DNA from 4 places in the Serpentinicella alkaliphila genome. Region 4 is predicted to be linked to each of the others. Evidence: riboswitches for the same ligand, from Rfam matches in the RefSeq annotation. Region 4 holds a riboswitch; each other region holds the start of a gene.

Region 1 (8,351 bases), 1.5 Mb from region 4:
TCATCACGATATTGAAGACGAAGTAGAAAATTGTAACTAAAAATGCAGGCAATGCCTGCATTTTTTTTATTTAAAATCAAAAAATACAATGTAGACAGAATAATAAAGAGGGATGCTAATGATTATAAAAGGAAGTGAGCTACTAGGATTAGAACTTAAAAGCAAAAATAATCAATCCTTAGGATATACAGTAAATGATTTAGTAATTGCCAGTAAAGGCAATTATGTAATTGCACTATTGCTTAAGAATAACTATTTGAAAAAAGAGAGTAAAAAAAACTGTAAAATTCTATGCTTCAATAAAATAATTGAAATCAATAATTCTATTGTTACCTTAAATGATAAAAGTATCACAACATTTGAACAGAGGCCAGAGATTTACGAATTAGTTGAAAAACCAATAAAAATGATTGGCTTTGAGGTTTACTCAAATAATCAGGAGTTAATAGGTGTAGTTAAAGATATGATCTTAAATATTAATAATGGAAGAATCATGGGATTAGTATTAAGCGAGGGTCTTTTTGCGGATCTATACAATGGCTATTCAGTTCTACCTTTAGATAGTAATTTGGCTAAATATAATTATGATTGTAATAGGATAATTGTGAATGAATTAATTGAAGAACAAATATTTGATTATGGCGGAGGATTTAAAAATATATTTAGTATAGATAGTGATATTTGACGAAAAATATTATTAACTTTAAAAGAAAGGTGAGTGAAATATGAGAGGAATGTCTTCTAGAGTATTAACTGGTGGATTAATAGGCGCAGCTCTTGGTATGTATGCCATGTCACAAATGAGTCAAAAAGACAGAAGAAGAATGATGAAAAAGGGAAGAAAAATGTTATCCTCTGCAACTAGAGATATGAATTTCTTTTAATTAAAAGGCAGCTTAAAGGCTGCTTTTTAGATTAAAAGAATTTTTGCTGTTAGTATATATTAAAAAATGGGAAGGTTAATAATATAAAAATGAAAATTGTATATTATATTATAGAGAGATTGGAAGGAGGGGGATTACTTGTTCTTCGCTACAATAGAAACTTTTTCAAATAGTATAAGAAATATAACTAAACAAGGGTTTTTAGCGGACTTCTTTAGCTTTATTACACAAATAGTACTACTTTTACTTATTTGTGCACTACTTTACTATTTAATTCAAATTGGAAATAGATATATAGATAGGGATAGACGAGTTAATATAGGAAGAAAACAAGTATTTTATACAGTTGCAATTATTCTTTCTTTAATAGCAATTGTGTTTTTATTTAATATAAGAAATGTGATTTATGAAACTATTTCTCCATTTATATTTGCGATTATATTAGCCTATGTTTTAAATCCAGTAGTTCAATACTTAAATGATAAGGGTATTGGTAGGCTATGGGCAGTTTTATTGGTATATCTAGCAATAATATTAGTATTTATTATCTTATCGATAACTATAGTACCAAAGGTTAGTGAAGAAGTTAAAAGACTAATTGATGTTATGCCTAGATATAGCAATGGGGCTTATGATTATATAAATAATATTTACTCTAAATTTAATAGAAATGTTAATAATTTGCCACAGGAGCTAGATGACGTAAAAGAAATTTTAAGAATGAATATTAATCGTTTGCAAGGTATCGTGTTTGGTTTTTTTGCAACTGTTACTGATTCAGTAATACGATTTTTATCGAAAATAATAGGAGTAATTCTAATCCCAATCCTATCCTTTTATTTCCTAAAGGATAAGGATAAATTTAAAAAGTCATTAATTTTATTAATTCCAAAATCTATAAGAAAACAAACTATAAGTATAGCAAAGGATATTGACTGTATTTTAGTTAGTTTTATTAGGGGGCAGTTAACTGTAGCTTTATTTGTTGGGATTTTGACAACTATAGCTCTACTTATTCTAAGAGTAGAATTTGCTATTATAGTGGGTTTAATTGCAGGCATAGCAAATATTATACCTTATTTCGGACCAGTTATTGGTATAGTTCCTGGTGTTATTTTTGCACTAATGGATGGTCCTATGAAAGCCATTTGGGTTATAATAACCTTCACTATAATTCAACAAATCGAAAGCGGTATAATATCTCCTAAAATTGTAGGTGAGAGTGTTGGAATACACCCAGTGTTTATTATTTTAGCTTTAATTATAGGCGGAAAGTACTTAGGTGTTTTTGGTCTACTTATAGCAGTGCCAGTAGCAGCTATTATTAAGGTAGTATTTAAACACTTTGTTAGACTCATAGCCAGTCATTAAAAATATATTGACTAACTTGAATTAAACATATATAATTTTCATAATATTTAAAATTTTATAAAAAAACTCTTATTCAGAGTGGTGGAGGGAATAGGCCCTATGAAACCCAGCAACCAACACAAGTGTGTACGGTGCTAAATCCTACAGTGCAAACTGAAAGATAAGAGAGGTTAAAAACTCTACTATCCTAAGTAAGAGTTTTTTTATTACAAAAAACTTAAAAGGGTGGTGCTTTAATATGAAATTAGACATATTTACAAATTTAGTGCACGGTGATCTATCATTTGATGAAAGTACAGGGGCAATTAGTTATCCTATTTATCAAAGTGCAACATTTAAACATATAGGTTTAAATCAATCTACCGGATTCGATTATTCTAGGGAAAGTAATCCTACAAGACAAAAGCTTGAAAGTACTCTAGCTATTTTAGAAGGTGGGAAAGCTGCCTTTGCCTACTCCACAGGAATGGCTGCAATTGCAAATTTGTTTAATGTTTTTTCGTCAAATGACCATATTATAGTTTCAAATGATTTATATGGGGGAACATATAGAATATTCGAGGAGTTACTTTGTAAGCAATATGGATTACAATTTACTTATGTAGATACTAGCAACCTAAATGATATATATAATGCATATAAAGAAAATACTAAGGCTGTTTTCATTGAAACTCCAACAAACCCAATGATGAAAATATCTGATATTAAAGAGATATCAAAATTTACGAAAGAAAAAAATATTTTATTAATTGTAGATAATACTTTTTTAACCCCGTATTTTCAAAGACCACTAGATTTAGGAGCAGATGTTGTTGTTCATAGTGGGACAAAGTTTCTAGGAGGACATAATGACGTATTAGCAGGTGCAATTATACTTAAGGAAAATGATGAATTAGCTGAAAGAATTAAGCTAATTCAAAAGACCGTTGGGGCAGTACTAGCACCCTTTGACAGTTGGTTACTTTTAAGAGGAATTAAGACTTTAGGTATAAGGATGGAAAAACAACAGGAAAATGCCTTTAAAATTGTAGAATGGCTTAAACAAAATAAAAATGTAGAGGAAGTATTCTACCCGGGAATACCTGACCATGTTGGCCATGATATATGTAAAAGCCAATCTTCTGGGTTTGGTTCTATGCTTTCTTTCTCTGTAAAGGATGTAAGTTTAGTAAAAACCATATTAGAAGGGGTTAAAATAATTTCCTTTGCTGAAAGCTTAGGTGGTGTAGAGAGCTTAATTACCTATCCGATGGTTCAGACTCATAGTGCTATACCTAAGGACATTTTAGATGCTATTGGAGTTAATGACAAATTATTAAGACTATCAGTTGGTATAGAGTGTGCAGAGGATTTAATAAAAGATTTAGAAAGGGCAATGAGACTAACTATATGAAGTCAAGAAAAATTTCGTATTTAAAGAAGTCATGAAGAAAATAATTTTAAAGACATCTATTACAAAAAAATGCATGACAAACAGAGCAACTCAGTTGCTCTGAAAAAAATAGATTAAATTAGACTTGTGGAACAAATGCAGTATTGTTTTTTAGGAGGTAGTAAATTACCCTAATTAACTTTTTACCGACATGGCATCTGGCAACATTGAAGTGTTTGCCTTCAGAACGCTTTTTGACCATATAATCACTAAAGACTTTATCGCGCATAGCAACAAGTCTAGATGCTTGCATAATAGCCCACCTAAGGTATGTAGAGCCTCTCTTAACCATTGGAGTTTTAGATGCATTGTAAGTCCCAGATTGGTAAGTAGAAGGATCCATACCTGCAAATGCAAGAAGTTTAGTGGGTTGGAGAAACGATCAATATGACCAATTTCAGCTAATATAATGGCAGCTAGAGTATATCCAATGCCAGGAATAGTAATGAGTGGGGTATTGAGTTCTTGTACGACTAATTTAATTTGATTATCTAATGCATCTATTTCTGTTTGTACAGATTGTATGAGGCGAATAGTTTGTTGTAATTCGAAGGTCAGAGAGAGCGATTGCTTGACCCAATAGATTTGATAGCAAGCTCTTTTAAAGCAATTGCTTTCTCTTTGCTATATTTACCTTTAGAGGTCATTCTTATTAGGTTTGTCAACTTTGTCAGATTGCAGTTGTAAATACTATCGGGGGTTGGTAATTCAATTAATAATGCATAGCCGGAACTTTGGTGTATAGACCAAAATAAGCTTGGCAATTCAGGAAAAATGATATCTATTAAGCGACTAACTGAAAGTTTAAGTCTAGAACGGTAACTAACCATTCTATGACGGTGTCTTGTTAGTGACTTTAGCTCCTGAATCTGATATGATACTGGTGAATAGGATTTAGATTCATCAGTAAAGAGCATAGTTGCAATGACCTTAGCGTCGGTCTTATCTGTTTTAGTTTTCCTAAGGGTTTGAGCCTTACGGAAAAGATTAGTAGCCAATGGATTTAGGATGGTGACCTGAAAGCCTTTGGAATACAGATAATTTGTGATATTTGTCTTTGTAATGACCTGTTGATTCAAGTCCTATTTTTACGTTGTTAATACTCTTGGAGTAAGAGCAGAAAGGATAGAAGAATATAGGGTATCAAAACCTTCCTTAGAATTAGAAATACGTAAAGAATTAGTATGAATAACACCATCAGAGTCTAAGATACAAAGAATCGTGTTTAGCTTTGGCAACATCAATGCCCACAAATAACATAGTAATCAACTCCTTAAATATAGTACGCTATGTTTCCACAAACCCTATGTTAAATGTATCCTTGCTATATATAAAACGTCAAAGCGTTATCTAACTAATTAACAAATGAACATAGAGCTGTGGTTATAGCCTCAAAAGAAACAGTCGGCTGTATAGGGACAGCTGCCGTAGGTGAACAAACTAATCCACAGCGCCTATAAAGATTATATAGAAAATAATCTAGAAAGGAAAATGTATAATGACTTCCCCTATGTTTTCATTATACAAGGTGATTATATGAAATTTGGTACGAAATTAATATGTAATAGTGGTAGTAAGGACCCTCATACGGGGGCCTTGAGTCTACCAATATATCAAGCTTCTACTTTTCATCAAGAAGATGTAGATAATATGGGTGAATTCGATTATTCTAGATCTGGCAACCCAACAAGGAAAGGTCTAGAGGAAACAATAGCTTTACTAGAGGGTGGAACCTATGGATATGCCTTTGCCTCAGGTATGGCTGCTATTTCGTCAGTTCTGTTAACCTTTGCAGCAGGAGACCACCTCTTAGTTTGTAAAGATATTTATGGTGGAACCTATAGGGCATGTACTACTCAATTAAAAGATCACGGTATCGAAGCAACCTTTGTTGATACTGAAAACCTTGAAGAAATTAGAAAAAATATAAAAACAAATACAAAAGGCTTATATCTAGAAACACCATCTAATCCTCTACTTAAAATTACAGATTTAAAAGGTGCAATTAACATTGCAAAGGAATTTAATCTCATAACAATGGTGGACAATTCATTTTTATCTCCATATTTACAAAGACCCTTAGAATTAGGGGCTGATATAGTAATTCACAGTGCTACGAAATTTATAGGTGGGCATAGTGATGTTATAGGTGGACTAGTAGTTGTAAATGAAAGAAGTTTGGCTAAGAAAATTTATAGGATACAAAATACTGTCGGTGCCGTACTAGGACCTCAGGATAGTTGGCTTCTTTTAAGAGGTCTAAAAACATTAAAAGTACGTATGGACTATCAGCAAAGTAGTGCTGATAAGTTAGCTAGATGGTTATCCGATCATAAGGCTGTAACTGAGGTATTCTACACTGGACTAGAAAGTCACCCTAATAGAGATATACACTATTCCCAGGCATCCGGGGCTGGGGCTGTATTATCCTTTAAAATGGAATCAGAAAGCTTTACTAAGGCATTTCTTAAGGAACTTACTCTGCCAGCTGTAGCTGTGAGCTTAGGTGGAATAGAAACTATAGTATCCTATCCTGTTAAGATGTCCCACGCGTCGATTCCTGAGGCGGAAAGGTTAAAATTAGGCGTAACTAGTAATCTAGTAAGGGTATCTTTGGGATTAGAAGATATAGAGGATATTATAGAAGATTTTAATAATGCATTTAATAAGGCTTACGAAATAATAAGTAAAAAATAGACAAATAATTTATTTAATCCTAACTAATAGCTATATATTGACAAAATATAGGTTATTCTATATAATGCAAATAAATTGAATGAAAATTTTGTACTCTCTGCCAGCAAAACTGGCCTGAGGGTTTTTGTCTGTTTAAAAATTAGCTAGGAGGCTACAAGCATGGAGAAAAAAGGATTAAATGAAATTAGAAAACTATTTTTGGACTTTTTCGAATCAAAAGGGCACTTAGTAGAACAGAGTTTTCCATTAGTACCATTAAACGATAAGAGTTTACTATTAATAAACTCTGGTATGGCACCACTCAAAGCATATTTTGCAGGTACTGAAGTACCACCAAGAAAAAGAATGGCTACTTGTCAAAAATGTATAAGAACAGGTGATATTGAAAACGTTGGAAAAACTGCAAGACATGCTACTTTCTTTGAAATGCTTGGAAACTTTTCATTTGGAGACTATTTTAAAATTGAGTCTTTACAATGGGGATGGGAATTTGTTACTAAGCACCTAGAAATGCCTATTGATAAACTTTGGGCAACAATTTATGAGGATGACAATGACGCTTACGATATTTGGGTTAATACTATAGGACTTTCCCCAGATAGAGTTGTTAGACTAGGAAAAAAAGATAACTTCTGGGAAATCGGTGTTGGACCATGTGGACCATGTTCTGAAATATATTTTGATCGTGGAGAAGTTTACGGTTGTAATGATCCTAACTGTAAGCCGGGCTGTGACTGTGATAGATATGTAGAGTTTTGGAACCACGTATTTACTCAATTTGATAGAGATGAGGAAGGTAACTACAATCCACTTCCTAATCCAAATATAGATACTGGTGCAGGATTAGAAAGAGTTGCTTGTATTATGCAAGGAGTAGATTCTATTTTTGAAATAGATACTATGAAGCATATACTACATACTGTATGCGAAAATATAAATAAAAAATATAACGAGGATAGCCAAACGGATATATCTATACGTATAATAACTGACCATATAAGATCAATTACTTTTATGATTAGTGATGGTATATTACCAAGTAATGAAGGTAGAGGCTATGTTTTAAGAAGACTACTTAGAAGAGCAGCTAGACATGGTATTTTATTAGGAAAAGCAGATAGCTTCCTTTACAAAGTATTAGAAGCCGTAGTAGCAATGTATGGTGATTCTTACACAGAGCTTAAGGAGAAAAAAGATTATATTAGAAAAGTTATTCAAGTTGAAGAAGAGCGTTTCCAAGAGACTATTCATGTTGGTCTTGAAATCTTAAATGGTTATATAAATGATATGGAAAGTAATAATGAGAAGGTTCTAAAAGGTGAGTATGCATTTAAGCTTTATGATACCTATGGTTTCCCAATTGATTTAACTAAGGAAATTTTAGAGGAAAAGGGTTTAATTGTTGATGAAGAAGAGTTTAACTTAGAAATGAATAAACAAAGAGAAAGAGCTAGAAATGCAAGACTTGGAGAGGATATTGAAGGATGGAAGGAAGATATTTTCTCATCCTTAAGCAAGGATGTAAAAACAAGTTTCCAAGGATATGAAGAATTAGTGCTTTCATCGAAAGTATTAAGTATTGTTAAAGGTAATGAAGTTGTATCTAGTGCTACAAAAGGTGATGAAATTGTTGTAATACTTGAAGAAACTACTTTCTATGCTGAAAGTGGTGGACAAGTTGGTGACTTAGGATATTTAGCTAATGAGTTTTTTAAAGGACTAGTTAAAGGAACGAAAAAAGGACCAAATAATCAAATCCACCATGTAGTTGTTGTAGAAGAAGGTACTATTGAAATTGGCAATATTGTAGAGTGCCAAGTAGACAAGTTAAATAGATATAACACAGCAAAAAATCATACTGCTACTCATTTACTGCATAGAGTCCTTAAAGAAGTAGTTGGAGAGCATGTACAACAGGCTGGTTCTTTAGTTTCACCTGATAAGTTAAGATTCGACTTTACTCATTT
Region 2 (8,351 bases), 610 kb from region 4:
GTTTGATAATGTGCTTTCGAATCAAGAAAAAAAGATTTTGGATTTGATTTGTGAGGGTAAAACGAACAAAGAAATTTCAGAAAGGCTTTTTATTGCTGAAAAAACAGTTAGGAATAATGTTACAAAAATTATGAAAAAAATAAATGTTAATAACAGAACTGAAGCTGCTATATACTGGTCGAGACAAAAGTCCCTTTTCTAAGGGACTTTTATAATTAATAAAGGACATATGACAGTATGACAATAGTTTTGATCATAGTATGATAATTATATAACATATATGACAGTTAATTAACTAACAAGAGTTAGAGTAAAAACTACTTATGGGAGGAATAGTAAAATGAAAAAGAAGTCAGTTTTATTAATATCGTTAATTTTAGTTTTTTCATTAATCGTAGTAGGTTGTTCTAGTAACAAACAACCGGCTAGTAATAAACCAGAAGTTAGTAATAGTGCAGATGTTCTAGTTAATGGTGGCGGTGGGGCTGGATTAGTTTCTGCAATAACAGCAGCAGAAAATGGAGCTAAAGTTATTTTAGTTGAAAAGATGCCTATGATTGGTGGAAATACAATAATTTCTGCTACTGGATTAACTGCATCGGATACAGAATTACATGAAGAAGCAGGAGTACCGTTTACAGTTGAAGATCATATAAAAAGAACTATGGAGACAGGAAATAATTTACCAGATGAAAATCTAGTAAGAATTTTAGCTGAAAATAGTAATGAAGCTTATGAATGGTTAGTTTCACTAGGTTTAAGCTATAAGCTTAATGAAAAAGAGCCATGGTGGATAATTCCATCAGAAGGTCATTTTGGATCTTTATTAGTTGGTGCTTATCAAAAGGAAGCTCAAAGGCTTGGAGTAGATGTTAGGGTAAATACAACGGCAACAGAATTAGTTGTTGAAGATGGAATAGTAGTAGGAGCAAAGGTAGTGGATAAGGATGGAAATGAGTCTGTTATTGAGGCTAAATCTGTAATACTTGCTACAGGTGGTTTTGGTAATGCAACAGATCTTATTGGAGAATACAATCCTAAGTATGCAAATGCTCATAATGTAATGAGTACTGCTGGACCAACGGGAGATGGATTTAGAATGGCAGTAGAACTAGGTGCAGGAACTAGAGATATGGAGTTCCATCAAATGAGACCTTTAGCAACTCCAGGTTACTGGATTAGAGAATCTGTAATAAATGCTGAAGGTGGCGGAGTATTACTAAATAAAGATGGTGTAAGATTTACAAATGAAACACTTAAACCATTAGATTTAGTACCACAAGTGTTAGCACAAAAAGACAGAGTAGGATATGTAATTTTCGATTCTGAAGTTGCAGAAACTAGTAATGGAAAGGCAGCCATTGAAAAGGGCAGAATGATTCAAGCGGAAACTATCGAAGAATTAGCTCAAAAGCTTGAGCTAGATCCAGCAGTTGTAGTAGAATCAATTAAATCATTTAATGATGGAGTTGATGAGTTTGGAAGAGGAACTGTAGGAAAAGTTACTGTTGGGCCTTTCTATGGTGTAGAAGTTAGACCATCGTCACATTATACAATGGCTGGTATTACAATTAATGAAAACGCGCAGGTAACAGATACTAATGGTGTAGCTATTCCAGGGCTATATGCTGCAGGAGAAATAGTTGGTGGACTATACGGTTCAGGACGTGTGGCAGGGAATAATACGACAGAAAACATTGTATTTGGTAAAATAGCAGGAAGAAATGCAGCTTTAAAATAATAATATAGTTACTCCCCTTAAAGTGAGCATTGCTAATTTAGCAATGCTCACTTTATATTTTGTAAACTTTTAAATTTTGTCACGTACTATATAATATAAGGAGGGGTGCGAAATGAAGGTAAGTAGTAGATATTTAAGGTTGCTTCTACCGTACATGGAAGGTCCAGACGTAATGCATGTACAGGAGCGGCTAACAGAACTAGGTTTTTACGATGGACCTATTGATATGATTTATGATGAGGATATATATGAAAGTGTAAAAGCATTTCAGACAGAATATGGACTAAATCCAGATGGAATAGTTGACCCCGATACTTGGAATGCTATAGGCCTTAGTCCTGAGAGACAGTACCCTATACCACCTGAGGGGTATTCAATAGAGATTGATTTAGATAGAAAGGTACTTACTTTAAAAAGATTTACAGAAATTATTAACGCATACAGGGTTGCTGTTGGTGCACCATCTACACCAACACCTGTAGGGGATTGGCAAATTATACAGAAAACTAGAAACCCAGGGGGCCCATTTGGTACTAGGTGGATGAGATTAAATGTGCCTTGGGGTGGCTATGGAATTCATGGAACAAACGATCCTGAATCTATTGGGCAGGCTGCTAGTAGAGGTTGTATAAGGATGTTTAATGAACAAGTAAATGAACTTTACGATATTGTGCCTCTTGGAACACCTGTAAAAATTACAGGAGAGGTTTTTACAGGGAGAATTTTAGACGTTGATAGTTCCCCGGGACCAGATGTATTTGAAGTAAAATCTATATTACGCACACTAGGGTATTATGAGGGTGAGGTTGATGGTGTATATGACCAGGCTACTCAAGAGGCAGTTAGGAATTTCCAGAGAGATTTTAATTTAGTGGCTGATGGAATTACAGGAGTGGATACTTATGATGCCCTAATACTAGCCAGAGATCAATATTTTGATGTTAGAGAGCCTTAAAAAAAGATTTGACTAATATACGTTAATATATTAGAATATTATAAATAATCAAACAATTAGAATTTAATTCTTATCCAGAGAGGTGGAGGGACTGGCCCGACGAAACCCGGCAACCTACATTGATTTCAATGAAAGGTGCTAATTCCAGCAGAACTATAAGTTCTGGAAGATGAGGGAGGATATAAGCTCGAGCTACTTTTCCCTGGGAAAGGTAGCTTTATTATTTATATTAACAAGAGAAAAAATCAATAATACTTAATAGAACAAGTGTGGTGAATAAAAAGTGTCGCATAAATTTAATATTCAGCTTAATAAGGATGAGATATTAAGATATTTAGGTTACAAAAACGGAATGGACATTCCTATACATTTAGATGAGTTAATAGATAAATCTATCAGTAATTCATATGAGCTAATTGAGCCAGTCGGAGAATATAGGACGAGTAGGATTAAAGGGATTAAGGGAAGTAATATTTTGTTTGATGAATTTGATTTTAAAATACATTCGGAGGATATAGCTACACTTCTAAAGGGTTGTGACTATGCTTCAATTTTGGCAGTAACAATAGGTAATGATATACAAAACCATATTGATTTATGTTTCAGCCATGGTGAGTATACAGAGGCATTGATATTTGACGCTATTGGCTCTGATGCTGCGGAACAGGCTACTGAATATGTAAACCAACTCATTATATTAGAAGCTTCGGAACAAGAATATATACTGACAGATAGATTTAGCCCTGGTTATGGGGATTTTACTTTAGATTTTCAAAAACAGTTATTATTAAACCTTAAGGCAGATAACTTTGGGATACATGTAACAGAAACAAATATTATGATTCCAAGGAAGTCTGTTACAGCTATAGTTGGTTGGACAAAAGGTAATAAGATTATTAAAACTAATAATAAATGTAATACTTGTAATAAAAATGACTGTATATATAGGTATGAAAATAGCTGTCTTAAAAGATAAGAAGGATGTGAAATGGTGAAAAGACAAAAGTTGTACGATTTACTTAATGAAAAGATTTTAGTTTTCGACGGAGCGATGGGAACGATGCTTCAGAAGAACGGCTTAACAACAGGTTGCCCTGAAGAATTCAATTTAGATAAAAGGAAAGTTATTAAAAGAATACATAAGGAATATGTAAATGCTGGATGTAACATTATTCAAACAAATACCTTCGGAGCAAACAGAATTAAATTAGCAGAATATAATTTACAGTCCAAAGTAGAGGAAATTAACAGAGCAGCAGTTAAATTAGTCAAGGAAATGGCAGGAGAGGAAGTTTTAGTAGCCGGTGATATAGGGCCTACGGGTAAACTTATGTATCCAGTAGGCGATCTAAGTTTCGACGAGGCGTACGAAGTTTTTTATGAGCAGGCCAAAGTATTAATAGAATCTGGAGTTAATATAATTAATATAGAAACAATTTCAGATATACAGGAAGCTAGAGCAGCAATAATAGCAGTTAAGGATGCTGGGGATGTACCTATTATTTGTACTTTAACATTCAATACTGAGATGAGGACTTTAACTGGTTCTGATCCTGAAACTGTAGCAACAGTTTTAGAAGCGTTGGGAGTAGATATACTAGGTGTGAACTGTGGTTTTGGGCCGGATATGATGATAGACATAGTAAGAAGGATGAGTAGTGTAACGGATAAATATATTATTGCTCAACCTAATGCAGGATTACCTAAATATATAGATGGTATAACTTACTATGATTTGACTCCAGAAAAAATGGCTAGCTACGTTGAAGACTTAATTAATGCCGGCGCCAATATAATTGGTGGCTGTTGTGGTACCACTCCGGAACATATGAAGATAATAAAGGATAAAGTTAAAAATCTTAGACCTATAGTTAAAGAAGAAAAACAATTTACAAAGCTAGCAAGTGTAACGAAAACCTTAATTATTACAGAGGAACTTCCGACTAGAGTAATCGGTGAATGTATTAACCCCACTGCTAAAAAATATTTAGCACAGGCGATTAAAGATAATAACCTTAGCTTGCTATGTGAAGAGGCTATTAAACAGGTAGAGTCTAATGCAAATATAATTGATGTGAATGTAGGGGTAAATCTAACAGAGGAAAGTAGCGTAATGAGAAACGCAGTATATGAAATACAAAGAGTCATTGATGCACCCCTCTCAATAGATACTGTAAATTTCGAAGCGATGGAAGAAGGTCTAAAGGCATGTGCCGGTAAGCCATTGATAAACTCTACTAATGGAGAAGAAAGGCATTTAGATAAAGTGCTAAGACTAGCGAAGCGATATGGTGCAGCAATTTTAGGTCTAACTTTGGATGAAAAGGGTATTCCAAAAAAGGCAGAGGAAAGGTTTGTGATTGCAGAGCGTATAGTTAATAGGGCATTAGAGTATGGATTAAAAAGACAAGATATTTTTATTGATACTTTGGTATTAACAGCAGGGGCTCAACAACAGTACGCATTAGAGACAATAAAAGCTATACAATTAGTTAAGAAAGAGCTAGGGGTAAAAACGGTTTTAGGTATAAGTAATATATCCCATGGGTTGCCTAATAGAGCTATTTTAAATAGCACATTTTTAGGAATGGCATTAAATGCGGGACTTGATATGCCTATTATGAATCCATATATAGATAAAATGTGGGAAGTTATAAAAAGTGCTGATGTTTTAACTGGTAAGGACCTTAATGCAAAAATATTTGTTGAATCATTTAATGATGAAAAGGTTGTAGAAAAAACTATTGAAGTTAATGAAGTAAAGATCATTGATAAGTTAACAAAGGCAATTGTTTCTGGGGATAAAAATAGTGTTCCTTTATTTATAGATGAACTAAAGGCTAATGGATTTAGGGCTTTAGATTTAGTAAATAATTGTATAATTCCTGCTCTTGAAGATGTAGGAAATAAATATGAGAAACAGATATATTTTTTACCGCAGCTTTTACTTTCAGCTGAGGCAGCCCAAAAGGCTTTTAATGAACTTAAAGAGGAGTTAAATAGAAGTACAGTAAGCAATGTTGGAACAATAGTTCTAGCTACGGTAAAGGGCGACATTCATGATATAGGTAAAAATATTGTTTCAATAATGCTACAAAATCATGGGTTTAAGGTTATAGATTTAGGTAAAGATGTGGATTCAGACAGGATAATAGAATGTGCTTTAAAAGAAGAGGCTGATATTATAGGTCTAAGCGCACTTATGACAACCACTATGAATGAAATGAAAATAGTTACGGAAAGCTTAAAAAGTAAAGGACTATCTATTCCCGTTTTAATTGGAGGAGCAGTAGTAACAGAAGAATATGCTAATACAATTGGCGCCTTTTATTCTTCAGATGCAATAGGAGCTGTAAAACAAGCTAAATTAATTATTAACAAGTAAAAGAAAAATGGGGGAGTTTTAATGAATAGATTCAAAGAAAAATTATTATCAAAGCAGTTCTTAGTAACTGTAGAGCTAGAACCACCAAAGGGAATAAATACTGAAAAGCTAATTGAGTCAGTAAATCAATTAAAAGGTATTGTTGATGCAGTAAATATAACAGATGGACCAATGGCAAATATGAGAACAAGTGCAATTGCACTTAGCTATAAGATAAAAAAAGAAACAGATATAGACGCAATTTTTCATTTAACGTGTAGGGATAGAAATGTTATTGCTCTTCAATCAGAACTTTTAGGAGCAGGGGTTCTTGGTATTAACAATTTATTAATATTGACCGGGGACGAACCTAAAAGAGGTGATCATCCTAAGGCAACACCGGTATTTGAAGTGGATTCTGTAGGTTTAGTTGGAATAGTGAATACCCTTAATAAAGGTTATGATATGGCAGGAACTAGTTTGAATGAAAAAACAAATTTTGCTGTTGGGGTTGCAGCCAATCCTACTGCATTAAACTTAAACCTTGAAATTGAACGGCTTCATGAGAAAATAGAAAAGGGAGTAGACTTTATTCAAACCCAACCTGTTTATAATCCTGAAGATTTAGCGATTTTTATGGACAAAATTAAATACTTTAAAGTACCTGTACTAGCAGGAATTCTACCACTTAAAAGCTACAAAATGACTCAACATGTATCAAATAACATCCCAGGAATTAATATACCTGAGTGGACACAAAAAAGAATGGAGTCCGGTGGAAGAGCAGAAGGAGTTAAGATCGCTGCTGAATTGGTTAAAGATTTAAAAAATATATCCAAGGGTATTCACATAATGCCATTAGGGGATACAAATATGGTTATAGAAATAATTGAACAAAGCAAATTAAAATAAAATGGGGCTATTTCAAAACTATTTAATTAGTCGTTGGAAAAGGGTGCCCCCTTTTTATTTGCAAAAAACTGTCAGAATACTACGTAATTGTTACTATGGTAAATAGATAGTTGTTATTGGAATTAGTTTGGTTGTATAGTAAAATTTATGAGCTAGTAATAATTTACAAGATTGCATTTAGCTGTTAAATATAGGGGGTATATTGGATGAAAAGGATAGATGAGAGGGATGTAATTTTTTCTAGGATGAATTATGAAAAAGGCGCGCCAGAATATATTGACTACTACAATCGCAATCCGCATATGAAAGAAATCGATGATACTCTCCGATCTATGCCTCAGATGGGAAGTGAAGGAACAGCAACGTATAGCCCTATAAGTTCGCCTATTGTAGATGCTTGTTTTCGTTTTCTAGGTGATATAAAGAAGTATTCTGAAGGAGAAAAACAACAATGTAATAATACCCCTATTAATATTGAGGATATTACAGAACAAATTAAAGGGATTGGAAAGTTATATAATGCTAAACTTGTGGGAGTTACAGAAATGAAGGAATATCATTATTATTCTCATAGGGGTAGACATAAAGAAAACTATGGTGAAGTAATCGATAAAACCCATAAGTATGGAATTGTATTCGCAGTGGAAATGGATAAGGAAATGATCTATAGAGCCCCTCAACTTTCTGAAGCCATAGCAACGACAAAGGGTTATATTGACACAGCAATCATAGGTATGGTTTTATCTTATTACATTAGGGAGCTTGGATATGATGCAAGAAATCATATGGATGGTAATTATCTAGTAGTTGCACCACTAATTGCAAAGGATGCAGGCCTAGGTGAAATCGGAAGAAATGGATTGTTAATTACTAAAAAATATGGTCCTAGGGTAAGATTAGGAGTAGTTACAACAAATCTTCCCCTAGTTACAGATAGCCCAATAAATTTTGGTATCAGTCAGTTCTGCGTTGAATGTGAGAAGTGTGTAAAAACTTGTCCAGGTAAAGCTATACCTGCAGGTCTACAGGAAGATATTGAAGGAGAGAAGCGTTGGAAAATTAATTCTGAAGAATGCTATAGAAGATGGAGGATGCTAGGAACAGATTGTGGTATCTGTTTGGCTAGCTGTCCCTTGAGTGAAAATATACCAGAAGAAAATATTAATAAAATATTAGATTGTAAAAGTACAAGAGATGAAATATTGGAGACTCATGAGAAGAAACATGGGATTAGACCTTATATTAAAGAGAAGCCTAGTTGGTTAAAGTATTAGACTATCTGATTATACGGCTATGAAAAATTTATCTAGATAATTTGTAGTCAAAAGGGCTACTCAGCCTAGATTAATTTATCTATTTTGAGACGCCCATTGTAATTT
Region 3 (8,351 bases), 240 kb from region 4:
GTTCTTACTTAGTTCTTGAATAGAAGAAAAAAACTCATCCAGCACTGTAGAAATCCCCGTCTTAGATGGTTCGTTCATTATAGCTTCAATAAATTGAAGTCCATCTCTTCTTACTTCCCAATGTCCTTGAGCATTTGCTTCCCCACGATATTTAAAGTCTAAGAAATCTACTCTTATTTGCTTTATGCCTAATGTACTTACTCCTGTTCCAATCATCCCTTGTCCACCTGGTAGTGATAATGGGTTACTTGGGGCCTGATCCAGTCTTTGACGAGTATATCCCTTTGTATTTACATTGGCTATATTGTGTCCAGTTATATCTAAAGCCCTTTGAGCTGCGAATAGTCCAGATCTAGCTATATTAAAACCAAAAAATGTTGAACGCATATAAACACTCCTATAAATAGTATTAAAGCTATACCCTCATATCTAGTAAGCTTTTATTTGCCTTTGTATTTTCAGTAGTTGCTTTGCTCCCATAATGGTTAACTTGTTCATTCAAACTTGTCAATAATTCCATATTTAAGTTTATATAATCCAAGCTTTGTTTTATAAGCTTCTCGTTTAATTTGTTAATTTCATTTATTTGACCTATTACTTCTAATAGATCATTCCTTATTTTATCAATCCCATTTAATATATTAGAGTCGATTCCTTTTTCCTCTAAATGAAGTAGGAGCTCGGATAAACTAGTCGGCTCCTTAATATTTATTTCATTTGATATATTTACAAATATAGCTCTTCTAATCTTTTCAAAAGTACCCATTTGAGAAATTAGTTGTTGCTCTTTTTTAGTTATTTCATCTAGTTCCTTTACTTTACCCTTTACAATAACGTTAGTTTTACCATCAACTAGCTTTGCTACTTCTTTGTACATATTTAATTCTTTTTCTAATGCTTCTTGAAGCTGTTCAATAGACTTCATTGATTCTCACCTCACTGCCTGAGCAATTTATATTTTCTTATCAATTATAAGTCCTTCAATTATTTTATCTGCAATCTCTTTTCCAGAAACTTGATAATTGCCTGACTGAATTTTTTCTCTCAACTCTTTAACCTTCTCTTCTCTTACTTCTGGCAGTTGTTTAAAGGCCTTTAACGCTACTTGATATTCTTTTGCCTTTTCTGAAATCTCAATTCTATCCTTAGCTAATTTAGTTGATTCAGTCTTTTCAACAGATTTGCTATTAGATTTATTATATATATTCATGACTTTTTGTACGTTCGGATTATTAAAAATCTTCATAAAAACACCTCAACTTTCCATATTTAGTCTTCTACAACTATTATCGGATAAATTGAGGTTTTTCTTTACAATTATTTATCTTTTTTTTCTCATTTCTGCAACATACATTCGATTGTTATTGCTCGAAGTCGTTGGTTTCTTGTCTTCTGGTTTTTTCATGACAGATTGAAACTCTTTTTTAAGCTCTGCAACACATTTCTCACAAAATCTACCGGATTTTATAGGAACGCCGCATCTTTCACAATCTAGTAAACAATTATTCTCTTCTCTAATTTCTATTCTATTTTCTCTCAAAAACCTTAAAATTTGTTTTTCGGCTACCCCTGTTCCCTCTGAAACTTCAGTTACAGAGGCTCCAGGATTATCGTATAAGTATTCCTTAACTTTTTTAAAATCATCCTCAGTATTACTGGAGCATCTAGAACACATATCAAAGCCATTATAAGAAAATACTCTACCACATTTAGAACAGTTCCTTAAGTCCATAAATTATCCTCCCTTTAAATATATCTAATAATATCCTCTTGCAAAGGTTAATAGATTAACCGACTGAGCTCCCGCATCAATTAATACTTTGCTACAAGCATTTGCTGTAGCCCCTGTAGTCAATACATCATCTACTAAAATCACTCTTTTATTTTTAATAGCTTCATTGTTTTTAACTATAAAAGCACCCTCTATATTTTCAAACCTTTGTATCCTAGAAAGCTTATTCATATCCTCTGTATTTTTTATTCTCTCAATGACTCTTGCTTTATATTTTTTATTTAAAAGCCTTTTAAGGTGCTTACATATTAAATGGGTTTGATTATAGCCCCTCCGCTTTTCCTTAGTAAAGTGTAGTGGGACGGCTACTATTACGTCAAATTCAACATTATATTCAATTAATTTTTCTTTCATTAATTCAGCTATGGTTTTAGCAATGTATACTTTATCGTAATATTTTAAATTATATATCATCTTCTTAACAACATCTTTATATATGGCTACAGCATATATTCTTTCAAAGGATAAAAAATCTAAAGAGTCTTCATAGCCATATACAAACTCAATTTTACTATAGCATACTTTACAAATGTCGAATATGTCACTTCCAACTAACTCCTCGCCACAAACTATACACTTGACATTTCGAGGATATATGAGGTCTAGTAATACATCAAAATAATCAAGTAATTGATCAATTAACATTTTCTATCACCCAATTAAATAAATTCTACATAATTTGACATTTTCCTCTTTTTTAATTATTCTTTATATTCATATGAAAATCATGAAATTTTTTCAATCTAAAGTCCAAACCCGAATACCTAGTTGTAATTTGATTATTATCGACCATGCTCTTTAAATACTTCTCATTCCCAACTAATACTACTAAACTTTTAGCCCTTGTAACCGCAGTGTATAGTAGGTTTCTAGTCAGTAGCATCGGTGGTCCCCAACCCATAGGAATTACCACAACTGGGAATTCCGACCCTTGGCTTTTATGTATAGTTACACAATAAGCCAATTCTATTTCATCAAGTTGGGAGAAATCGTATTCTACAAGTCTACACTCATCAAATACAATGGTTAGTTTATCTTCATCCTTATCAATATCAAAAACATAACCGATGTCCCCGTTAAAAATACCTTCACCCCGTTGCTCTATTGCATCCGGATCAATATTATGCCATTTTAAAGTATAGTTATTTTTAATTTGCATTACCTTATCGCCTATTCTAAATAACTTTTCCTTTAAGGTTTTTTCCTTCTTATTTTTATTAGGCGGATTTAAATACTGCTGCAGCTGCTTATTTAGATTTACTGTTCCTATTCGACCTTTTTTCATAGGTGCTAATATTTGAATATCCTTCATTGGGTCTATTTTATAATGCTTTGGTAATCTATCAGTCGTCAGTTCCACTAACGTATTTAAGAGCTTATCCTCATCAAACCTAGACATAAAGAAAAAATCCTTATCTTTTACATTCAATTCAGGATAGAGACCCTGATTTATTTTATGGGCATTAACTATTATCATACTTTCTTGGGCCTGTCTAAATATTTCATCTAGTTTTACGACCTTAACTATATTACTTTCAATTATATCCCTCAAAACATTACCAGCACCAACCGAAGGTAACTGATCCACATCCCCAACTAAAATAACTCTCGTCCCTCGAGCTATAGCCTTCAATAAACTATTCATTAACAATATGTCTACCATAGATACTTCGTCTATAATTAAGACATCACAGTCTAGGGGGTTTTCTTCATTTCTATTAAAAGTCATCTCTACATCGTCCCCGACATAACCCAGCTCTAGCAGTCTATGGATTGTTTTTGCCTCTTTACCTGTTGCCTCAGTCATTCGCTTAGCAGCTCTTCCAGTAGGCGCTCCCAAAATAACTTTCAGCTTAAATTTTTCAAATACTTTAATCAATGTATTTACAGTCGTAGTTTTCCCTGTTCCAGGACCACCAGTAATAACTAAAATACCATTTTCAACTGCTTGAAGTATAGCTTCTCTTTGCTTTTTTGCTAAAGATATAGTTACACTTTCTAGCTCTTCGATTACCTTTTCTTTATCAATTTTTTGTTCGTCTAATTCTACCTTAGACAACTCTATAATTTTTTTACATACATTAGTTTCAGCATAATAATAGGGCATAGAGTAAACAATTATTTCGTCACACAGCCTCTCTAATTGAATCTTTTGATCTAAAGCTAAGTATTGTACTGCTTCTTCTATTAAATCTTCTTTCACATTTAATAGTTTCTTAGCCCTCTCAACCAATATCTCTCCGGGGATATAAGTATGTCCTTCTAAATTAAAGGCGTTAATTATATACCTAGTACCTGCGTAAACTCTATACTTTGAGTCAAAGGGAATACCTAGGGTTCTAGCTATTTCATCTGCTGTTTTAAATCCAATACCCCGTATTTCTTCCGCAAGCCTGTAGGGATTTTCTTGAATTATATCTATAGTCTGTCCACCATACTTTTTATAAATTTTTACCCCATAGTTTGTAGGAATATTATACTTATTCAAAAATAAAATAATTTCACGTAATTCGTGCTGCTCTAGAAAAGCTTCCTTAATTCCTACTAGCTTTGATTTTCCAATCCCAGAAACCTCTAGAAGTTTTTCAGGTGATTTAGTTAATATCTCTATAGTTTTTAGGCCAAAATGATCCACTATTCTTTTAGCCATTTTTTCACCTACCCCTGGAATCATCCCAGAGGATAAATATGAAACTATCTCATTTTCCGTAGAGGGCATAACAAGTCTATATTGATTTACCTCTAGCTGTTGGCCATATATGGGATGCATAGTCCACTTTCCCTTAAGTGCTAACTTATCACCTATTTTGACAGTAGGCATATATCCTACTATAGTAACTTCATCCTCATCAAATAGCAGACTGGCTACAGTATATCCATTAGTATCATTAGAGAATATAATTTCAACCAGTTGGCCTTCTAATTCAATCACTTTAGTGCCCTCCTAAAAACTTTCGTTAGATATATTATTTAATTATAGCACAAAAATCTATAAGTAAAGCCTGGCGCATAAACACCAGGCTCATATTTTATGGATATTAATTAAAATGCTTCTTTTCTTAAAATTTCAGCTTTATCTGTTTTTTCCCAAGGTAAATCAATATCTGTTCTTCCGAAATGTCCATATGCTGCTGTTTGTCTATATATTGGTCTTCTTAAGTCTAAGTCCCTAATGATTGCAGCCGGTCTTAAATCAAAATGTTTTTGCACTAATTCTGCAATTTTCTCTTCCGCAACCTTTGCAGTTCCAAAGGTTTCAACTAAAACAGATACCGGCCTAGCAACACCTATGGCATAAGCAAGTCCAATTTCACATTTATCTGCTAATCCCGCTGCAACTACATTTTTAGCTACATATCTTGCAGCGTAAGCAGCAGAACGATCTACCTTTGTTGGATCTTTACCAGAGAAAGCCCCACCACCATGTCTAGCATATCCACCATATGTATCAACTATTATTTTTCTTCCTGTTAATCCTGCATCACCTTGAGGTCCACCAATAACAAATCTTCCCGTTGGATTTATGTAATACTTAGTATTTGAGTCTAATAGGTTACTTGGTACTACTTTATTTATTACATGTTGAATCATATCTTTTTCGATAGTTTTCTGGTCAACTTCTGGGCCATGTTGCGTTGAAATAACGATCGTGTCTACTCTTTTAGGCTTATCTCCGTCATATTCTATAGTAACCTGAGTTTTTCCATCAGGACGTAAATATTCTAAAGTCCCATTTTTTCTTACATCTGATAATCTTTTTGATAACTTATGAGCTAAGGAAATAGGCAATGGCATTAATTCAGGAGTTTCGTTACAAGCAAATCCAAACATAAGACCTTGGTCTCCCGCCCCAATAGCTTCAATCTCATCATTCATTTCACCTTTTTTACTTTCTAATGCTTCGTTTACACCCATTGCTATATCAGCTGATTGCTCGTCAATTGAAGTAAGCACCGCACAAGTATCGCTATCAAATCCATATTTTGCTCTTGTATATCCTATTTCCTCTATAGTTTTCCTAACTACCTTAGGGATATCCACATAACAATTAGTAGTAATCTCTCCAGCTACTAAAACTAATCCTGTAGTTACAGATGTTTCACATGCTACCCTAGCATTTTTATCTTGTTCTAATATGGCATCTAAAACAGCATCTGAAATTTGATCACAAATTTTATCCGGATGACCTTCTGTAACAGATTCTGAAGTAAATAATCTTTTCATTCGTTAAACCTCCCATTTACTTTTTCTTTTATTACTATACCCTTTTTAATTCCTTCTATTCAAACCTAGACTCTAGTTGGAATTAGCAAATTAACAATAAAAAAACCACTTCCACACAAGAAGAGGCCGCATATTTTGCGTCTCCTCATCTTCCAGAATAAAAATTCTGTGGGACTTAGCACCATACGTCATTTCTGCCTATGGTTGCCGGGTATCATCGGGCCCATCCCTCCACCGCTCTTGATAAGGATCAAGATTTTTTCAATTGGCTATATAATATCATCATACAAATTTACTGTCAAGCTTTTCCTACCATAAATTTACCACTACATAACTTAATATAAACATACCTAAACCAGCTATTGATGTTCCTATAGCAATTGCTGGGAAAGCATATTTAAAAGGTATATTAAATAGTATTGCAGCTAAGCAACCACTATATACTCCTGTAGTCGGCAATGGTACTGCTACAAATAACATTAAGCCTATAACTTTATATTTTTTAATTCTATCACTCTTCCTTAAGGTTCGTCTAACTGCTTTATTAATAAAAAATTTGAATAGCCTTACTTTTTTAAAGTAATTAGCAATAGGTTTTATTAACATTAGTAAAAAGGGTACAGGCAATATACTCCCAATAATACTTAATATTGTTGCATGAATAGGATTCATCCCTAGGGAAACCCCTATTGGAATAGCTGCCCTTAATTCCATTAATGGCATAGCTGCTATTAATATTATTAACAGTTCTTTATTTATTAGCTCAAATAATGTTTCCAAAGCATCCCCTCCATTTTTACTATTATATTAAGGGGGATATCAAAAAAGAAATAAGACTCCATTTTTAGAGCCTTATTTCATAAGAATTTATATTTGTTTATATCATCTTCCTATTGGCGTATCAATACTTATATGTCCCATTAAAGTTTCTCTTTTACTACCATCTACAAGTATTTGTACCTTATCAATACCTTCAATCTCTGTTAATGTATATACAATTTGAGATATTATAGCTATTTCCTGTAACGAACCACCTACTGAATTTAGTCCTTCACTAGATAAATTTACATATGCTATATTATTTGATGTCTCAACACTTATAACTTTAATATCCTGTATCATAGTAGTTATTTCTTCTTCCTCAGGGTCTTTTTGAAGCTCAGCAATTACCGCTTCTTCTAAGGATTCTTTTCCTATTTTAACTACCCTTTGTGTCGGAATTAATTGCTCTCCGCTTCCTGTCATAATGTACTCTTCACTTACATAATAAACAGTTGCCTCTACCTCTTCACTCTCTTGTGGATCAGGGTCCACTACAACATCATTTCCGTTTGGGGGTGGATTATCCTTTTTAGTAGAACATGCGGCTAAACTAAAAACTATTATAAAAATTAATAACAAAGCTCCTAATTTTTTAAACATTATTATGCTCCTCTCTTTTTGTTTATAATTTATTGTACATTTATATTATAAAACTCAAATTTAAAGTTAGTATAAAGAATTGTAAAGAAATTATAAAGATTCTCTAAAAGATTTTTTAGGAATTTTAATTATTATTTTAGTCCCTTTTCCAAGTTCACTTTCTACCCCAATAGTCCATTTATGAACAGAAATAATTCTGCTAACAATTGATAAACCAATCCCTGCTCCACCTGTATCCCGTGACCTTGAAAAATCACTCCTATAAAATTTCTCAAATATTAAATCTAAATCCTTCTTTTCTATTCCTACCCCATTATCTTCAACAATAACAAAGTAATCTTCTTTTTCTTTTTTATCATAAATCTTAACATATGAAAAACTTTTTTAACATCCATATATTTAATTGCATTATCAATAAGATTTATAAGTACCTCTATTATATTTTGTTCATCACAGCTAACACTTATTTTATCATTTATGCTAATATCTATTTTAACCTGTAATTTTTCAGCAAGTGGATATATTACTTTATTTGAGTTGTTAATAAGTTTTTGTATAGGGACAAATTCTTTGTTAATGCCGACCTCTTCAATTTTAGTAAGGTTTAATAGGGATTTAACAAGACTAGCCAATCTGTCAATTTCACTATCCATATCCCTTAAATATTCTTTATATACTGCTATGTCATTTTCACCATATAAAAGAGAGTCAATCAATGCTTTCATAGAAGCTAAGGGGGTCCTTAGTTCATGGGACACATCTCCAATAAACTGCATTCTTCCCCTATCTATACGCTGTAGCTCTTTACTCATTTTATTAAAATTTTCTGATAGCTTTCCAATTTCATCTTTAGAAGTAATATTGACTTCCTCACCTAAATTACCTTGGCCAATTAAAATGGCCACTCTTGAAA
Region 4 (8,351 bases):
ACACAGCGGATTAAACTACTTTTACCTGCACCACTATAACCAATAATACCAAAGATTTCTCCCTTTGATATATTTAAAGAGACGTCGTTTACTGCAACTAATGAACTATTTTTAGTTTTATATGTTTTAAATATATTTTTTAAAGTAATCAATTTTATTCACCTCTTCTATTTTACCACCCTGGAATGATAGAGCCTTGGAATCTATCTACAATAAATTGTCTAACTTCTTCAGATTGATATATTGATATAAACTTGTTTAACACAGCATCGTCTTTATTCTCAGTTCTAACAGCGATTACATTAACCCATGGTGCCTCGCCTGATTCTAAGAAAATAGAGTTTTCAGTAGGAACAAATCCATGCTCGATTGCATAGTTTGCATTTATGGCAGCTGCACTTACTTCACTTAATTGTCTTGGAAGCTGTGATGCCTCTAATTCAATAAACTTTAAGTTTAAAGGATTTTCAACAATGTCCTGAACTGTTGCTTGAGCACCAACACCTTCTGCAAGTTTAATTAAGTTTGCAGATTCAAATAAAATTAATGCTCTTGCTCCATTTGTTGGGTCATTAGGTAATGCTACTTTTGAACCTTCTGCTAATTGGCTAATATCAGTTAATTTATCAGAGTAAATACCCATTGGGAAAATTACAGTTTTTGCAATTTCAACTAAATCTAAATTACGTTCACCTTTGAAATTATCTAAATAAGGCTTATGTTGGAAGCTGTTTATATCAAGCTCTCCTTCAGCTAATGCAATATTTGGAATTACGTAATCAGAAAATACTTTAACATCAATATTTAAACCTTCTTTAGCAGCAAGCTCTTTTACTTTCTCCATTATTTCCTCATGTGGACCTCCAGTTACTCCTACAACTAGAGATGTTTCACTTAAAGGTGTAGGGCCCTGTGTAGTAGGGGCTGATTTTCCACAAGCAGTCAAAGCGATAATTAATGTTAATGATAATAAAGCAATTAATAATTTTTTCATTTTTAATCTTCCTCTCATAATGTAATGCAATTAATTAATTTGTTGTATAAAATTTTCTAGATTTACAATAGCTCCTATAATATCTTCTTCTGAGAAGCTTCCTTTCATAAAGTGAATCGATTCTCCAGGAGATAAAGTTGCTTTAGCTAAAGTATTTAGTACTTCTTCTCGATGAACATCTAACCCAATTATATTTAGACTATAGGGAAGATCTAAATTTTTAAAAAAAGGAATTAGTCTTTCTATTTCATCAAATTTATTTTCAAGAGACAATTGTGCCAATATACCATAGGCAACCTTTTCTCCATGAAGCAAAGAGTGTGTTTCGGTGAATTTAGTTAATGCGTTGTGTATGGAATGAGCTGCAGCAATCCTACCGTATTCATCACCAAGACCGCCCACTAATCCACCAGCAACTATAATAGTTTCGAATACTTTTAATAATTCATCCGATAAAAAACTTCTATCTAAGTCAAACAGTGCTCTTTGACTATATTTTAGAAGAACTTCCTGAATAACCTCGGCAGTTTTTAAAGCAAGTTGAATTGGAAGCCTAGGACTCTCAATATGCTTTGTTAATGCAACGGATTCATATAGTTTAGCTAGAGTATCTCCAATACCTGCTTTAAGGTAATTCGTAGGGGAGTTTAGTAGAATTCTTGGTTCTACTAGTACCATCAAATTATTTCTAGGAAAAATAGTATATTTGACATATTCCCCATAATCATTATAAATAACACTTAAAGGCGTCCAAGCAGCGCAGGTAGAAGCTAATGTAGGAATTAGAATAACATCCTTATTTATTTCAAATGCTACTGCCTTTGCTAGGTCAATAACCTTACCACCACCAATACCAACAATAAAATCAAAACCCTTATTTATATATTTTTCAGTTAAACGTTGAATCTCGTTTTCAGAGCATTCACCATTATACCTTTCAAATAAAAGAGGAATTTCTTTAAATTTTGGAAAATATGGCTCTGTAACTGCCCAAGATTTTTCACCATGAAGTACTACACCACTTTTAAATCTATACCTCAATAATAACTCTTCGAGGTTATCTAAAATATTCAATTCACAGGCATAATAGCTTGGAGACCCTTGAACTTGTAAAGTTCCCATTTGTCATCACCTTTCTAAGCAAGTATAAGAAGATACGCAATTTTAAGCTTTATTTAATGCTTGGTCTAGATCATTTATTAAATCCTCAACATCTTCAATTCCAACAGAAAGTCTAATCATATCAGGGGTAACCCCAGCTGCTCTTTGATTTTCTTCGCTTAGCTGTGCATGAGTTGTACTTGCTGGGTGAATAACTAAAGACTTTGCATCAGCAACATTAGCTAGTAAGGAGAAAATTTCTAAGCTATCTATAAATGTTTTACCTGCTTCAACCCCACCTTTTATACCAAAAGTGAATATGGATCCTGCCCCCTTAGGCAAATACTTTTTAGCAAGTGAATGATATTTATTATCCTCTAGGCTAGGGTAGTTAACCCAAGAAACTTTAGGGTGTTTAAGTAAGAATTCAATAATTTTCTTTGTATTGTATATATGACGCTCAACTCTTAAAGAAAGAGTTTCTAAACCTTGTAACAATAGGAATGAGTTAAATGGGCTTATTGCTGAGCCAGTATCTCTCAAAAGCTGAACTCTTGCCTTAATTATATAAGCTAAAGGGCCTAGGTCATGTGCATAACGAATTCCATTATAGCTTATGTCAGGTTCTGTAAATCCAGGGAATCTGCCACTTTTTGCCCAATCAAATTTTCCACCATCAATTATTAGACCACCTATAGAAGTACCATGACCACCGATAAACTTAGTTGCAGAGTGAACCACTATATCTGCACCAAATTCAATAGGGCGGATTAAATATGGTGTTCCAAAAGTATTATCAACAATTAAAGGAATATTGTTTTCATGTGCGATATTAGCAACGGCTTCAATATCAATTAAGTTAATACCTGGGTTCCCAATGGATTCAATATAAATTGCTTTTGTTTTTTCGTTTATAGCCCCTCTAAAGTTCTCCGGATCATCAGGGTTTACGAATTTAGTGTTTATACCTAATTTAGGTAATGTAATTGCAAATAAATTATAAGTTCCGCCATATAATGTACTTGCTGAAACAATTTCATCTCCAACTGACGCGATGTTTAATATTGAGTAAGTAATTGCAGCCTGACCAGAGGAAACTGCTAGGGCCCCAACTCCTCCTTCTAAAGCAGCTATTCTTTGTTCTAGTACGTCATTGGTAGGATTCATAATGCGAGTATAAATATTTCCGGCTTCTTTTAAAGAAAATAAATTGGCAGCATGCTCTGCATTTTTAAAAACATAAGAGGTAGTTTGGTAAATAGGCACCGCTCTGGAACCTGTAGTAGGGTCTACCTGTTGTCCTGCATGGATTTGTAAAGTGTCAAACTTTAATTTTTTCTCACTCATTCTATCTCTCCTCACAAATATATATTTTAACTTCAGAAAACCTGAAAATAAAAACAACCTCTATCATCTTTTTTGAATAGATGAAAGAGGTTGAATATATATTTGCACCAAAAATATAAGATTCAAAAGCCTCTCTCATCTCTCGTTATTTTTAACGCTGGAATTGGCACCTTTCATAAACGAAATTATGAAGGTTGCCGAGGTTTCATTGGGCCAGTCCCTACACCTCTCTAGATGAGAAAATTATTTAATTTATTTGTTAATTAATATTACTTTAAATTTTCAGAAGTGTCAATAAATTATTTTAATTAAAATTTTGCCAAATGTTACTCAACTTGAAAAAGTGTAGTAGATAAATATCTTTCTCCCGTATCAGGAAGGAGTACAACAATGTTTTTCCCTTTATTTTCTGGTCTTTTAGCAACCTGCTCTGCGGCAAAAGCAGCAGCACCAGAAGAAATCCCAACTAATAGACCTTCACTACTAGCAATACGTCTTGTAGCATCAAATGCATCATCATTACTAACTTTAACTATTTCATCAATAATTCCTGTGTTTAGAATAGCCGGTACAAATCCTGCTCCAATACCTTGTATTTTATGAGGTCCAGGATTACCACCAGATAATACAGGAGAGTCGGTTGGTTCTACAGCGATAATTTTAATATTTGGGTTTTTCTGTTTTAAAACTTCACCTACACCAGTTATTGTCCCACCTGTACCTACTCCAGCAATAAATATATCTACTTTACCATCTGTATCTCTCCAAATTTCTTCAGCTGTTGTATTTCTATGAATGCTTGGGTTAGCTGGATTCTCAAATTGCTGTGGCATAAATGCATTTTTTGTCTCACTTACTAATTCTTTAGCTTTTTCAATAGCACCTTTCATTCCTAATGGACCAGGTGTTAAAACTAGTTCTGCGCCTAATGCTTTTAATAAATTTCTTCTTTCAATACTCATTGTCTCAGGCATTGTCAAAATTAACTTATAACCTTTAGCGGCTGACACAAAGGCTAAAGCGATACCAGTATTTCCACTAGTAGGTTCAATTATTACTGTATCTTTATTGATCAGTCCTTTTTCTTCTGCATCTTTAATCATAGCAAATCCAATTCTGTCTTTTACACTTCCCCCTGGATTAAAATATTCTAATTTTCCAATAATTGTAGTAGGAATGTTATTAGCCTTTGCAAAACCTTCTAGCTCAAGCAGGGGCGTATTTCCAATTAATTCAGTAAGATTCTTTTTAATATTCATAAGACCACTCCTATTTATTATTAATGTATTAAAAGTCGTTAAATATAAAACATAAAACTTGAATCATCAAACATTTTCTTATAATCGCTTACTAAGTGCTCTAAAGTTATATTATCAATAAATTCATTGACATTTGCGTCTAATTTTTGCCATAAGTGTATATTTAGGCATTGCTCAATAGTATTATCTAAATTCTGATTATTTATTACAGATAAGTTGCCTTCAAGAGCCCGTAAAATAGAGCCTATAGTAATATTTGCTGGACTATCACCTAATGTATACCCGCCTTGAGCGCCTTTTACACTTTTAACAAGCTTAGCTTTTTTTAAAGGTGAAAATAGTTGCTCCAAATAATTAGTTGAGAGATTTTGTCTGTCAGCGATGACATTAAGAGGTATAAAACTTCCATTAGAGTTTAAGGCTAAGTCAATCATTGCAATTAGACCATACTTTCCTTTTGTAGATATTTTCAAAATATAACACCACCTAAACATACTAAACTTATAAGATTAATAATATAATATGACTTTAAAATGATTTTGTCAATAGTTTTACCAAATTTTATTTATTATATTTATGCATTTGAAATACAGTAGGGGGGTATAGTATAATATATAGAGAGAGAGGTGAAAAATATTGGAAAAAAAGCCTACAGAGGAATCATTAAAAGTTCAAAAATCAATTATAGATCGTTTAAATAGAGTAGAAGGACAAATTAGAGGAATTAAAAACATGGTTGAAAAGGGAACATATTGTGACGATGTTATAAATCAAATAGAAGCATCTAGGTCTGCCTTAGGAGCCATTGAATTAATTTTAATGGAAAGTCATTTTAAAAATTGTGTAAAAGAACAAATTCAGTCAGGGAACGATGAGGCTATGGAGGATTTGTTGAAAATAGTAAAAAAACTTATGAAATAGGAGGAGCTAGTGTGAAAAAGCAATTAATAATTGAGGGTATGAGTTGTGGACATTGTGTTAATAGAGTGGAAAAAGCTCTAAGGGAACTAAATGGAGTAGAGAAAGTAGAAGTTGATCTGTCTAATAAAAAGGCTGTTATACTATTAAGTGAAACTATTGAAGATGCAATTTTGAACGAAGTAATTGATGATGCTGGATATGAGGTAATAGAAATAAAAAATGTATAAGGAGACCTGAGGGTCTCCTTAATTGTTATTAACCATTTGTCTATATTTAGCTACATTTACTTGATGTTCTGCATAGGTTTTACTGAAAGCATGTCCATTTTGTCCTACAACATAATATAGATAATCATGCTCTGAAGGATATAGGGCAGCATGAATTGACTTTTTACTCGGGGCACCTATTGGCCCCGGTGGAATACCCAGCCTTCTATAAGTGTTAAAAGGATGAGGTTCCTCTAAATGAGAGTAAAGAACTCTATTTATATGCTTTTCTCCTCTTCCAATACCATAAATAATAGCTGCGTCAATTTGAAGAAGCTTATTAATTTTAAGTCTATTATAGATAACACCGCTAATTAATTCTCTTTCACTATCATGATAGGTTTCTTTTTCAATTAAAGACGCAATAGTCAATATCTCATGTTGTGTTAAATTGAGTTCTTTAGCACGCTCTAAATATTCCTCAGTAAAAACCTTTTGCATTGTACTTGTCATATGAAGCACAATATCATCTACAGTTTGTCTTTTAGAGAAATAATAGGTATCTGGATATAGATAACCTTCCATTTCATAAAAAAGTTCACTAGTATCAAAATCAAGATTACTGTTTATAAAATGGCGTTTTGTAGACTCTATAAAATCCTCTTTACTTCCAATTCCTGCCCTTTCTATTCTCTCAGCAATTTGATAGACCGTAAAGCCCTCAGGAATTGTAACTATTATAGGTTGCTCCATCTCACCTTCTTGAAGAATGTGAAGTAATTGATTCAAAGAGATATTTGGGGAAATATAATAAGTACCGGGTTTAATTGATCTATCAAGGTTTTGACTCTTTGCTAAGTGCTTAAACCATAATCTGCTCTTAATAACTCCGCTATCATATAGGCCTTCTGCCACAGCATGTAATGAAGAACCAGTGGATACAGTAACTTCAACAACTTCACTATTAGAAGTAACAGAAAAAACGGAGGGTAGGTATGTTAATGATAAAAATAGAATACCGACTAAAATAAGAACAATATAGACAAAATGCTTAAAAATATATTGTTTCATGCGGGACCTCCTGAAAAATAGTAAAACTTATAAATACATTAAATAATTATATCATATAAAAATCCCTTTTGTATAACTTATAATATAATATAAGTGTAATCAAAATAGAAAGGAATTAAAAAATGAATAATAAATTAATAGGAAAGTGGTTAAAACCAACCATAGCTCTAGCAGTTATAATAGTACTTTATATTTTTTTATGGTCTAATAATCCAAATTTTGATATTGAGTCAATCCAAGTATTTGTAGATAGATATGAACCATATAGTGCATTGGTATATATTCTTATTGGTAGTCTTAGAACTATTTTTTTTATTCCTACCCCTATCTTATTTATAGCTGGAGGTATTATGTTTGGTACTCTTATGGGAATCATTTATACGATTATAGGAGTGATTATCTCAACTAGCATTTGTTACTTATTAGCTAGGAGGTATAAGAGTTTTTTTGCGAAGTTTACAAATAATTGGGTTAATGACAGAATTGAAAGCATTGACAATAACAGGGTTATGGGGACTATATTTACAATGAGGGCAATTCCTGGAATTCCTTACGATGCAGTAAGTTTTTCAGCGGGAATAGTAAATCTTAATTTGGTACATTTGCTAATAGGAACGGTTCTTGGAATTTTACCAAAAGCGATTATATTGGGGTCATTAGGAGATAATCTTGATAATATTTTTTCTTTAAAAGTAATACTTGGATATATTCTAGTAATTTTAATTTGCTTAGTTCTTTTATATTCATCTCCAAAAAAGTATATTCAAAAGGCTTATAAAAAAGCATGTAGTAAGCAATAAAACATCCTAATTCTTATAAATGGCTTTAAAATATAGTGCTACAGAATTATTTTTTAAAAAAATGCAAAATTATGCAAGTATAAGTAGGAGTTTGTATATATTTGTAGAATTTTAATTTATATTATAATTCTATTACACGTATATATTTATAAGGATGTGATAACATGTTTAAATTCAGTATAAATATTGCATTTTTAACCCTACTTATTATACCAATAGCTTTTGGATTCTTAATTTTAATAAAATATGTTATTAATGATATTGCTACAAAGGAGACTGTAGCTAGACATAGAGAGCAACCTAGGGAGTATGTTGAGGATTATCCAATTCCGAGATTAAGAGTTGTAAAATAACCTTAGCTTTATAGGATAATAGATTAAATAAATTAAGAATAGTATTAACATTGTACGTGGCCTCTGAATAAAATAATAATTAAAGGTAATACTTCTAGGTATAAAAAGCTGAGGGGGGTATTCAATGAAGTTTGAGTGTTGTATTTGCAATGAATATCATGAAAAAGGGATTGTATTAATGCATAAGTTTATTTGCCGAAGTTGTGAGTTAAGTATAGTTGATACACCACAGGATCAATTGAAATATGAAATATATAAGAAAAAGATAAAAGAAATTGTAACTAATATTATTTAAAATT

The links. Region 4 has a riboswitch for S-adenosylmethionine ahead of HZR23_RS04505 (homocysteine synthase). Riboswitches for the same ligand answer to the same signal wherever they lie in the genome.
Region 1: linked by a shared signal. The riboswitch ahead of HZR23_RS13815 (trans-sulfuration enzyme family protein) and the one ahead of HZR23_RS04505 (homocysteine synthase) in region 4 are both predicted to bind S-adenosylmethionine.
Region 2: linked by a shared signal. The riboswitch ahead of HZR23_RS01660 (hypothetical protein) and the one ahead of HZR23_RS04505 (homocysteine synthase) in region 4 are both predicted to bind S-adenosylmethionine.
Region 3: linked by a shared signal. The riboswitch ahead of metK (methionine adenosyltransferase) and the one ahead of HZR23_RS04505 (homocysteine synthase) in region 4 are both predicted to bind S-adenosylmethionine.

What each region holds. Positions count from the first base shown of each region.
Region 1 is NZ_CP058648.1:2,696,594-2,704,944, reverse strand. It holds gene nifU (Fe-S cluster assembly scaffold protein NifU) at 1-40, shown strand, start outside; gene HZR23_RS13830 (PRC-barrel domain-containing protein) at 119-685, shown strand; gene HZR23_RS13825 (hypothetical protein) at 726-884, shown strand; gene HZR23_RS13820 (AI-2E family transporter) at 1,023-2,255, shown strand; SAM riboswitch class I at 2,322-2,422, shown strand; gene HZR23_RS13815 (trans-sulfuration enzyme family protein) at 2,494-3,648, shown strand; partial or broken gene HZR23_RS17330 (transposase) at 3,767-4,083, opposite strand; gene HZR23_RS17325 (IS110 family transposase) at 4,242-4,766, opposite strand; gene HZR23_RS17320 (hypothetical protein) at 4,776-4,928, opposite strand; gene HZR23_RS13805 (trans-sulfuration enzyme family protein) at 5,224-6,384, shown strand; gene alaS (alanine--tRNA ligase) at 6,544-8,351, shown strand, end outside.
Region 2 is NZ_CP058648.1:297,578-305,928, reverse strand. It holds gene HZR23_RS01675 (response regulator) at 1-202, shown strand, start outside; gene HZR23_RS01670 (FAD-dependent oxidoreductase) at 341-1,741, shown strand; gene HZR23_RS01665 (L,D-transpeptidase family protein) at 1,854-2,696, shown strand; SAM riboswitch class I at 2,764-2,872, shown strand; gene HZR23_RS01660 (hypothetical protein) at 2,980-3,672, shown strand; gene HZR23_RS01655 (homocysteine S-methyltransferase family protein) at 3,685-6,081, shown strand; gene HZR23_RS01650 (methylenetetrahydrofolate reductase) at 6,103-6,972, shown strand; gene HZR23_RS01645 (4Fe-4S dicluster domain-containing protein) at 7,179-8,246, shown strand.
Region 3 is NZ_CP058648.1:665,280-673,630, forward strand. It holds gene flgK (flagellar hook-associated protein FlgK) at 1-387, opposite strand, end outside; gene HZR23_RS03400 (flagellar protein FlgN) at 416-925, opposite strand; gene flgM (flagellar biosynthesis anti-sigma factor FlgM) at 953-1,246, opposite strand; gene HZR23_RS03410 (TIGR03826 family flagellar region protein) at 1,322-1,732, opposite strand; gene HZR23_RS03415 (ComF family protein) at 1,757-2,437, opposite strand; gene recD2 (SF1B family DNA helicase RecD2) at 2,490-4,724, opposite strand; gene metK (methionine adenosyltransferase) at 4,835-6,016, opposite strand; SAM riboswitch class I at 6,159-6,266, opposite strand; gene HZR23_RS03430 (COG2426 family protein) at 6,326-6,796, opposite strand; gene HZR23_RS03435 (GerMN domain-containing protein) at 6,899-7,438, opposite strand; gene HZR23_RS17990 (ATP-binding protein) at 7,529-7,801, opposite strand; gene HZR23_RS03445 (sensor histidine kinase) at 7,744-8,351, opposite strand, start outside.
Region 4 is NZ_CP058648.1:906,298-914,648, reverse strand. It holds gene HZR23_RS04520 (methionine ABC transporter ATP-binding protein) at 1-152, opposite strand, end outside; gene HZR23_RS04515 (MetQ/NlpA family ABC transporter substrate-binding protein) at 173-994, opposite strand; gene HZR23_RS04510 (iron-containing alcohol dehydrogenase family protein) at 1,025-2,116, opposite strand; gene HZR23_RS04505 (homocysteine synthase) at 2,159-3,442, opposite strand; SAM riboswitch class I at 3,575-3,683, opposite strand; gene cysK (cysteine synthase A) at 3,769-4,701, opposite strand; gene HZR23_RS04495 (RrF2 family transcriptional regulator) at 4,740-5,174, opposite strand; gene HZR23_RS04490 (metal-sensitive transcriptional regulator) at 5,338-5,622, shown strand; gene HZR23_RS04485 (heavy-metal-associated domain-containing protein) at 5,634-5,849, shown strand; gene mltG (endolytic transglycosylase MltG) at 5,868-6,899, opposite strand; gene HZR23_RS04475 (TVP38/TMEM64 family protein) at 7,022-7,699, shown strand; gene HZR23_RS04470 (hypothetical protein) at 7,864-8,052, shown strand; gene HZR23_RS04465 (sigma factor G inhibitor Gin) at 8,177-8,347, shown strand.